2 regions of the Claveliimonas bilis genome follow, and region 2 is predicted to be linked to the other one. Evidence: a T-box and tRNA genes for the amino acid it is inferred to sense, from the RefSeq annotation. Region 2 holds a T-box; the other holds one or more tRNA genes.
What was found. The T-box of region 2 lies ahead of tyrS (tyrosine--tRNA ligase). A T-box ahead of a tRNA ligase gene usually reads a tRNA of that ligase, here a tRNA-Tyr.
Positions count from the first base shown of each region.

Region 1 (4,415 bases), 400 kb from region 2:
AGTGAAAGAGAACCTGAAACCCTGTGTTTACAAGCTGTGGAAGGACTATATAGGTCCGACCGCGTACTTTTTGTAGAACGGTCCGGCGAGTTACGCTGGCTGGCGAGGTTAAGTCCTTAAGGGATGGAGCCGAAGGGAAACCAAGTCTTAATAGGGCGATGAGTCAGTCGGAGTAGACCCGAAACCGGGTGATCTATCCATGTCCAGGTTGAAGTTGCCGTAAAAGGCAATGGAGGACCGAACCCACATCCGTTGAAAAGGGTGGGGATGAGGTGTGGATAGGGGAGAAATTCCAATCGAACCCGGAGATAGCTGGTTCTCCTCGAAATAGCTTTAGGGCTAGCCTCACACAAGTCTTACGGAGGTAGAGCACTGAATTTCCTAGGGGGCGTCAAAGCTTACCGAAGAATATCAAACTCCGAATGCCGTGTAGATGGTGTGTGGGAGTCAGACTGTACGAGATAAGTTGGACAGTCGAAAGGGAAAGAGCCCAGACCTGCAGCTAAGGTCCCAAAGTGTGTGTTAAGTGGAAAAGGATGTGGGATTTCAAAGACAACCAGGATGTTGGCTTAGAAGCAGCCATACATTAAAAGAGTGCGTAATAGCTCACTGGTCGAGAGGTCCTGCGCCGAAAATGTCCGGGGCTGAAACACACCACCGAAGCTCGGGAATTGATCTGATCAATTGGTAGAGGAGCATTGCATACGGGAAGAAGCAGTACCGGAAGGAGCTGTGGACTGTATGGAAGAGAGAATGCCGGAATGAGTAGCGAGAGGAAGGTGAGAATCCTTCCGGCCGAATATCCAAGGTTTCCAGAGTAAAGCTGATCTGCTCTGGGTAAGTCGGGACCTAAGGCGAGGCCGAGAGGCGTAGCCGATGGACAACAGGTTGAGATTCCTGTACTACGATATGACAGAACTGTGGGGACGCAGAAAGAGAGCACTACCGGGAATGGAGAGACCGGGGCAAGCGAGGTAGGAGGCAGGTAGGCAAATCCGCCTGCCAATCTGAAGACGTGATGCATACCGAACTAAGAGTAGGGAAATGTGTGAGCTGGCTGCCAAGAAAAGCCGCTATTGTTCATATCGTACCCGTACCGTAAACCGACACAGGTAGATGAGGAGAGAATCCTAAGGCCGACGGGAGAAGCATTGTTAAGGAACTCGGCAAAATGACTCCGTAACTTCGGGAGAAGGAGTGCCTGGGAGACCAGGCCGCAGAGAATTGGCCCAAGCAACTGTTTAGCAAAAACACAGGTCTATGCGAAACCGAAAGGTGAGGTATATGGGCTGACGCCTGCCCGGTGCTGGAAGGTTAAGGGGAGAGGTTAGCGCAAGCGAAGCTTTGAACTTAAGCCCCAGTAAACGGCGGCCGTAACTATAACGGTCCTAAGGTAGCGAAATTCCTTGTCGGGTAAGTTCCGACCCGCACGAAAGGCGTAATGATTTGGGCACTGTCTCGACAATGCACCCGGTGAAATTGAAATACCAGTGAAGATGCTGGTTACCTGCGCCAGGACGGAAAGACCCCATGGAGCTTTACTCCAGCTTGATACTGGGATTCGGTATTGCATGTACAGGATAGGTGGGAGGCTAGGAAGAGAAGACGCCAGTCTTTTTGGAGCCGCTGTTGGGATACCACCCTTGCAGTGCTGGGTTTCTAACCTGCAGCCGTGATCCGGCTGGGGGACAATGTCAGGTGGGGAGTTTGACTGGGGCGGTCGCCTCCGAAAGGGTATCGGAGGCGCTCAAAGGTTCCCTCAGAATGGTCGGAAACCATTCGAAGAGTGCAAAGGCAGAAGGGAGCTTGACTGCGACACCGACGGGTGGAGCAGGTACGAAAGTAGGACTTAGTGATCCGGTGGTATAAAGTGGGATTGCCATCGCTCAACGGATAAAAGCTACCCTGGGGATAACAGGCTTATCACTCCCAAGAGTTCACATCGACGGAGTGGTTTGGCACCTCGATGTCGGCTCATCGCATCCTGGGGATGAAGTAGGTCCCAAGGGTTGGGCTGTTCGCCCATTAAAGCGGTACGCGAGCTGGGTTCAGAACGTCGTGAGACAGTTCGGTCCCTATCCGGCGTGGGCGTAGGATATTTGAGAGGAGCTGTCCTTAGTACGAGAGGACCGGGATGGACTGGCCGCTGGTGTATCTGTTGGTTTACCAAGGCCATGGCAGAGTAGCCAAGCCGGGAAGGGATAAACGCTGAAGGCATCTAAGCGTGAAGCCCCCCTCAAGATGAGATATCCCTACGATAAGTAGTAAGACCCCTTGAAGACGACGAGGTAGATAGGGCAGAGGTGGAAGTGTGGTAACACATGGAGCTGACTGTTACTAATCGGTCGAGGGCATAACCAAGGAAGGTTCAAAAAGGCTGGAAGATGGATAGATTTCTTGTATGTGGTTTTGAAGGTACATAATAATCAGTTATGTATTACTTCAATATGGCCCAGTGGCTCAGTTGGTTAGAGCGCCGCCCTGTCACGGCGGAGGTCGAGAGTTCGAGTCTCTTCTGGGTCGTTTATATGGGATCTTAGCTCAGCTGGGAGAGCATCTGCCTTACAAGCAGAGGGTCATAGGTTCGAGCCCTATAGGTCCCATATTATGGATGGATTCCCGAGTGGCCAAAGGGGGCAGACTGTAAATCTGTTGGCAACGCCTTCGAAGGTTCGAATCCTTCTCCATCCATTAGCCGATTAAGTTCTTGAGAGATAAGAATCGGCGGAGAAGCAAGCAATACTTGCAATAAGCCGATGTGGCTCAATTGGCAGAGCAGCTGATTTGTAATCAGCAGGTTATCGGTTCGAGTCCGATCATCGGCTTTTCAATCCAAATATTTGTTAAATACTGACGCGGGGTGGAGCAGTCTGGAAGCTCGTCGGGCTCATAACCCGAAGGTCGTAGGTTCAAATCCTGCCCCCGCAATTTTGCCCAGATAGCTCAGTCGGTAGAGCAGAGGACTGAAAATCCTCGTGTCGCTGGTTCGATTCCGGCTCTGGGCACTTTCTTTTCTTCAAAACTTTTAGGTAAATAGGGGCGTGTAGCTCAGGTGGTAGAGCACTTGACTTTTAATCAAGTTGTCCGGGGTTCGAATCCCCGCACGCTCATTATTGAAAATAACGGAAAGCCATGTAATTGGCTCTCCGTTATTTTTTTGAGATTTTCAAAGTAAAGGATTCTTTAGAAGTAATACTTTTTAGAAATGATACTCTTTAGAAATACCCAGCTTTCTTCTAAATTCAGCAGTTGCATTTTCCAGATGAAATTCCTCAAGTGCACCCAAAGTAGAATATTATTTGAGCGATATAGGGGAGCAGTTTCTTCCTGTATTAGATACTTTAGAAGATTGGGGAAAACAATATATTCAGTATATGAATGAAACAGAAGTTTAAAGATATTTACATTTTTACCCGGGGTATTTCGCAGTTTTACCCATGGATATATGTAACTGGGGACGTAGTAAATTTTAACTTTACTACGTCCCCAGTACAATTTATCCTTTTTTCTTTACCATTCTTGCCTGTATAATCAGATACAGCGGATAGATCAGACAAAGCAGCGGAAGAAGATAATTTGCCGGAAAACCTAATTTTTCAATAAATCCTTGGATCAAAATAAAGATGATGATCAAAGGGAGAATATAGGTCAGGTAGCCTTTCGTCCATTTTGGAAGCTTCAGGCCCTTTCCGCTGTTTACTTCTGTATAGTAATTATCCCAATTCCATGCGTACCGGTTAGTACAGAATAAAAGGTATAAAAGAGATCCAAGCGGAAGAAGCGTATTGGATAAAATAAAGTCTTCCAGGTCCTGTACAGTTGTGCCGGGTCCAAAGGGCTGGAATCCGCTCCATAGATTGAATCCGAGAGCACATGGCAGGGAAAGTATAATGATTGCAATAATATTTACAATAACAGCTTTTTTACGTGTCCAGCCAAAATCAATGGCAAATGCGATAATATTCTCAAATACAGCAATGATTGTTGTAAGAGAAGCAAAAGCCAGGAATACGAAGAACAGGGAACCCCATACACGACCTCCGGCCATTTCGCTGAATGTCTGCGGCAATGTAACAAAGATCAGGCTCGGACCGCTTCCGGCATCCACATTGTAAGTGAAGCAGGCTGGGAAAATAACCAGTCCTGAGAAGAAGGCAACTGTTGTATCAAGGATTACTACATTCAGGCTTTCGGAAACGAGAGAGTGTTCTTTATCGATATAGCTTCCGAAAATTGCCAGTGCTCCGATTCCAAGACTCAAAGTAAAGAAAGACTGTCCCAATGCAGCAAATAAGATTTCTCCAAGGGAGTAATTTTCAAGAGCCGTTTTGAAATTAGGAATCAGATAGAAGGAAAGCCCTTCCTTTGCGCCTTCCAGGAAAAAACTGTGGATAACCAGTATGATCAGAATGAAG
Region 1 is NZ_AP027742.1:102,654-107,068, reverse strand. Features, by position in the region: rRNA gene R2J37_RS00435 (23S ribosomal RNA) at 1-2,361, shown strand, start outside; tRNA gene R2J37_RS00430 (tRNA-Asp) at 2,450-2,523, shown strand; tRNA gene R2J37_RS00425 (tRNA-Val) at 2,531-2,603, shown strand; tRNA gene R2J37_RS00420 (tRNA-Tyr) at 2,610-2,691, shown strand; tRNA gene R2J37_RS00415 (tRNA-Thr) at 2,753-2,825, shown strand; tRNA gene R2J37_RS00410 (tRNA-Met) at 2,855-2,928, shown strand; tRNA gene R2J37_RS00405 (tRNA-Phe) at 2,933-3,005, shown strand; tRNA gene R2J37_RS00400 (tRNA-Lys) at 3,038-3,110, shown strand; gene R2J37_RS15250 (hypothetical protein) at 3,300-3,395, shown strand; gene R2J37_RS00395 (sodium-dependent transporter) at 3,497-4,415, opposite strand, start outside.
Region 1: it encodes a tRNA-Tyr, which carries the amino acid that the T-box ahead of tyrS (tyrosine--tRNA ligase) is inferred to sense. The anticodon was not compared.

Region 2 (4,415 bases):
GTCTGTAGGCGTGACAGCCATTTGCCCGGCCACTATGACGCTTCCGGCAGGAGAGCTGGAGCACATTCTTGCCACAGCGGCAGGATATCGGAAAGGCGCTCATGGAGGGGCCGACCTCTTGGGCGTGAATATGGAAGGACCGTTTATCAGTGAAGAAAAGAAAGGGGCCCAGGATGCAAGGAATATTTGCAGGTGTGATGCCGGCATGTTCCGGCGTTTCCAGAATGCGGCAGAAGGACTTGTGAAATATATCGGGATCGCGCCGGAAAAAGAAGGAGCGCTGGAATTTGTGGAAGAGGTAAAAGACGAAGTCCATGTTTCCCTGGCTCATACCAATGCGGATTATGACTCTGCAAAGGCAGCGTACGACAAAGGGGCATGTCATGCGGTTCATCTGTACAATGCCATGCCGGCCTTTTCTCACCGGGCGCCGGGCGTTGTAGGGGCTGTGGCGGACAGCTCTCATGTGATGGCGGAACTGATCTGCGACGGGGTGCATATTCACCCGGCAGTGGTGCGTACAACCTTTAAAATGCTTGGAGAAGAACGGATCATTTTCATCAGCGACAGTATGAGAGCCACCGGTATGCCGGACGGCAGATACACACTGGGAGGGTTGGACGTGGATGTGAAGGGGAACCGCGCAACCCTTGTATCGGATGGATCTCTGGCAGGATCTGCAACCAATCTGATGGACTGTGTGCGGACGGCAGTTAAAAAGATGGAGATTCCTCTGGAGACAGCTATCGGATGCGCCACAGTAAATCCGGCTAAAAGCCTTGGAGTCTATGATAAATACGGATCTATTTCCGTGGGGAAAAAGGCCAATATGCTGCTCCTTGATAAGGATCTGAACCTGAAAGCAGTCATAAAAGACGGGAAAATGTTAGAAAGGCAAGCTGTGTAATAAAAAGGGAAAAAGAGGGAATACGACAATGAGTGAGAGAAAAAGAGGCGCCTGCCTGGTATGCGGAGAAAATCTGACTTATTATCCCAAAGCAGTGGAGATGGAATGTGTTTTCTGTGGAAAGACGGAACTTTCTCATGCTTCCTGCGAGAAAGGGCACTATGTCTGCGATGCCTGCCATGCTAAAAAAGGCATTGAGGTCATTATGGAAATCTGCCAAAAGACGGATTCAAAAAATCCGGTGGAAATTGCCCGGAAGATCATGGAAGATCCCTACATTTACATGCATGGGCCGGAACATCATGTCATGGTGGGAGCGGTTCTTCTTACGGCATACCGCAACAGCGGCGGCGATATCGACTTAAAAGAGGCCCTGGAAGAGATGAAAGAAAGAGGCAGCCAGATACCGGGCGGCGTGTGCGGCTTCTGGGGGTGCTGCGGAGCAGGAGTCAGCACAGGGATCTATATGAGTATTGTAACGGGAGCCACGCCTCTTGCGGGACGCTCCTGGGGGCTGGCAAACCGGACAACGGCCAAGGCGCTGGAGGCCATCGGGGAGCTTGGAGGCCCCAGGTGCTGCAAGCGGGATACATTTACGGCGATCCGAAAAGCGGCGGAGATGACGGCAAAGGAACTTGGGGTGGAAATGGACTGCCCGGCGGAAATCGTCTGCACTTTTTCGGAGGAAAATCAGCAGTGCCTGAAAAAGGCCTGTCCGTATCACAGGTAAAGGAGATTTTACTTTATATTGTGCTTGACAAATATATGCAAATACGTTAGGATTGCAGACAGAGAAACGACAAATATAAAAAGGCTTTGAAAAGAAGAAGTAGCATTCGAAACACCCAGACAGAAAGCTGCCGGCGGATGAGAGGCGCATGAAGGAGTCGGATGTGAATACATCTTGGAGCTTCGCACTGAAATCGGAAAAGGCCAAAGGAAAGGTCAAAAGAAAGTAGGATGCGACGTAGGTGGCATACGTTATCATGCACAGGCTGTAAAAGAGAACGCAGCCTTGAAAGGCCGTCTGCTGTGAGGCAGCGGTGAAATAAGGTGGTACCGCGAGCAATTCGCCCTTACTGTTGAAAAACAGTAGGGGCTTTTTTATTCAATAGGAATCTTCGTTCCCTACTGAATAAAACGCTCCGGACAGAATGCACAGGCCTTTCATGTATCAGAGATCAAAGCAGAATGAGTCAAAAAAGAATCAGAAAAAAGGAGAAGAAAAAATGGGAATTTATGAAGAACTGCAGGCAAGAGGACTGATTGCCCAGGTGACAGATGAAGAAGAGATAAGAGAACTGATCAACAATGGAAAAGCAACCTTTTATATTGGATTTGACCCTACAGCAGACAGCCTCCACGTAGGACATTTTATGGCGCTTTGTCTGATGAAACGTCTCCAGGAAGCTGGAAACAGACCGATCGCCCTGATCGGAGGAGGAACAGGCTACATTGGCGATCCTTCGGGAAGATCAGACATGCGCTCCATGATGACGCCGGAGCAGATCCAGCACAACTGCGACTGCTTTAAGAAGCAGATGAGCCGTTTCATTGATTTCTCTGACGGAAAGGCTTTGATGGTAAACAATGCAGACTGGCTTCTGGATCTGAATTATATTGATCTTCTCAGGGAAGTGGGACCGCATTTTTCCGTAAACCGTATGCTTGCGGCAGAATGCTATAAACAGAGAATGGAAAAGGGATTAAGTTTCCTGGAGTTTAACTATATGATCATGCAGAGCTATGATTTCTATGAACTGTTCCAGAAATACGGTTGCAACATGCAGTTCGGCGGGGACGACCAGTGGAGCAACATGCTGGGAGGAACTGAATTGATCCGCCGTAAGCTGGGTAAAAATGCATGCGCTATGACCATTACACTTCTTCTGAACTCCGAGGGAAAGAAGATGGGAAAAACACAGAGCGGCGCAGTATGGCTTGATCCGGAAAAGACCTCTCCGTTTGATTTCTATCAGTACTGGAGAAATGTGGCAGATGCAGACGTACTGAAATGTATCCGTATGCTGACATTCCTTCCGCTGGAAGAGATTGACAAGATGGATTCCTGGGAAGGCGCACAGTTAAATACTGCAAAAGAGATCCTTGCTTACGAGCTTACCAAACTGGTGCATGGCGAGGAAGAAGCAGAAAAAGCACAGGCGTCTGCAAGAGCTTTGTTCAGCCAGGGTGCAGCGGCACAGATGCCGACTACAGAGCTTACGGAAGAGGATATGGAAGACGGATGCATCGATATCCTCACAATGCTTGTAAAGAGCGGGCTGGTTCCTTCTAAATCAGAGGCAAGACGTGCAGTGCAGCAAGGCGGCGTTTCCGTGGATGGCGAAAAAGTGGAAAACATCCATGAAGTGTTCACAGAGGATGCATTTAAAGCAGGTATTGTGCTGAAAAAGGGAAAGAAAAACTTCCGTAAAATTGTGATGAAATAAGAGATTTTTTATCGGGAAAATAAAAAATAATCCTCATAAATGGAATGATTGACCTGCACCAGATTGTGTCGACAAATGGAATTGACAATGATTTCCCAATGGTGCGCTGGTACTAAGAGAAACAGAGACAACGAGGAGGAAAAAATATGGCCTTTAAAGAAGTAGATATCCATACGCTGCAGTTTAATCCCTTTGATAAGATCAGCAAACAGTGGATGCTGATCACAGCAGGAGATCAGGAGAAATCCAATACAATGACAGCAAGCTGGGGAGGCGTTGGATTTATGTGGGGGAAACCGGTTGCAACCGCCTATATCCGCCCCCAGAGATACACAAAAGAATTTGTAGATACAAATGACAGATTCACCCTTTCCTTTTTGACGGAAGAAAAAAGAGAGGCTCTTAAAATCTGCGGTTCTGTTTCCGGAAGAGATGTGGCAGATAAATGGGAGACGGCGGGTCTTACGCCCTGCTGTGTCGAAGTAGAAGGCGGAAAAGCAGTTGCTGTTTCCGAGGCGGAAATGATCTTTGTCTGCAGAAAACTCTATGTGCAGGAAATGCTTCCGGAGTGTTTTGTGGACGAAAAAAGCAAAGAAACCTGGTATCCGCAGAAAGACTATCATGTGATGTATATGGCGGAAATCGAGAAAGTTCTTGTAAGAGAATAAGGGCGGTAATAGAAAGGCAGGACCTGGGAATCATTCCTCAAGTCCTGCTCTTTTTAAAATAACGTTTATATCGTTCCCGGCGCCGCAGGCTCCCAGATTTTCAATGCAGATGGAAGCTCCGGCATTTGCAAAACGGCCGCAGTCGGGGAGGGAAAAATTTTTGCCTAATGCATGGAGAAAACATGCGGTGAAGGTATCGCCGGCTCCGGTTGTATCTATACATTTCGCACCGGAATATGCCGGTATTTCCCAGCGTTCCTGATTGGTTTTGATAAAACAGCCCCGGGAACCGTTTTTAATAACAACATGTTTCACTCCGCATTGAAGAAAAGCATCCGCAATATCGTCAAGGTCCGTCTTGCCGGTAAGAAGCGCGGCTTCCTCATAGTT
Region 2 is NZ_AP027742.1:2,812,980-2,817,394, reverse strand. Features, by position in the region: gene nagA (N-acetylglucosamine-6-phosphate deacetylase) at 1-907, shown strand, start outside; gene R2J37_RS13575 (DUF5714 domain-containing protein) at 936-1,637, shown strand; T-box leader at 1,715-1,988, shown strand; gene tyrS (tyrosine--tRNA ligase) at 2,137-3,357, shown strand; gene R2J37_RS13565 (flavin reductase family protein) at 3,504-4,025, shown strand; gene R2J37_RS13560 (carbohydrate kinase family protein) at 4,056-4,415, opposite strand, start outside.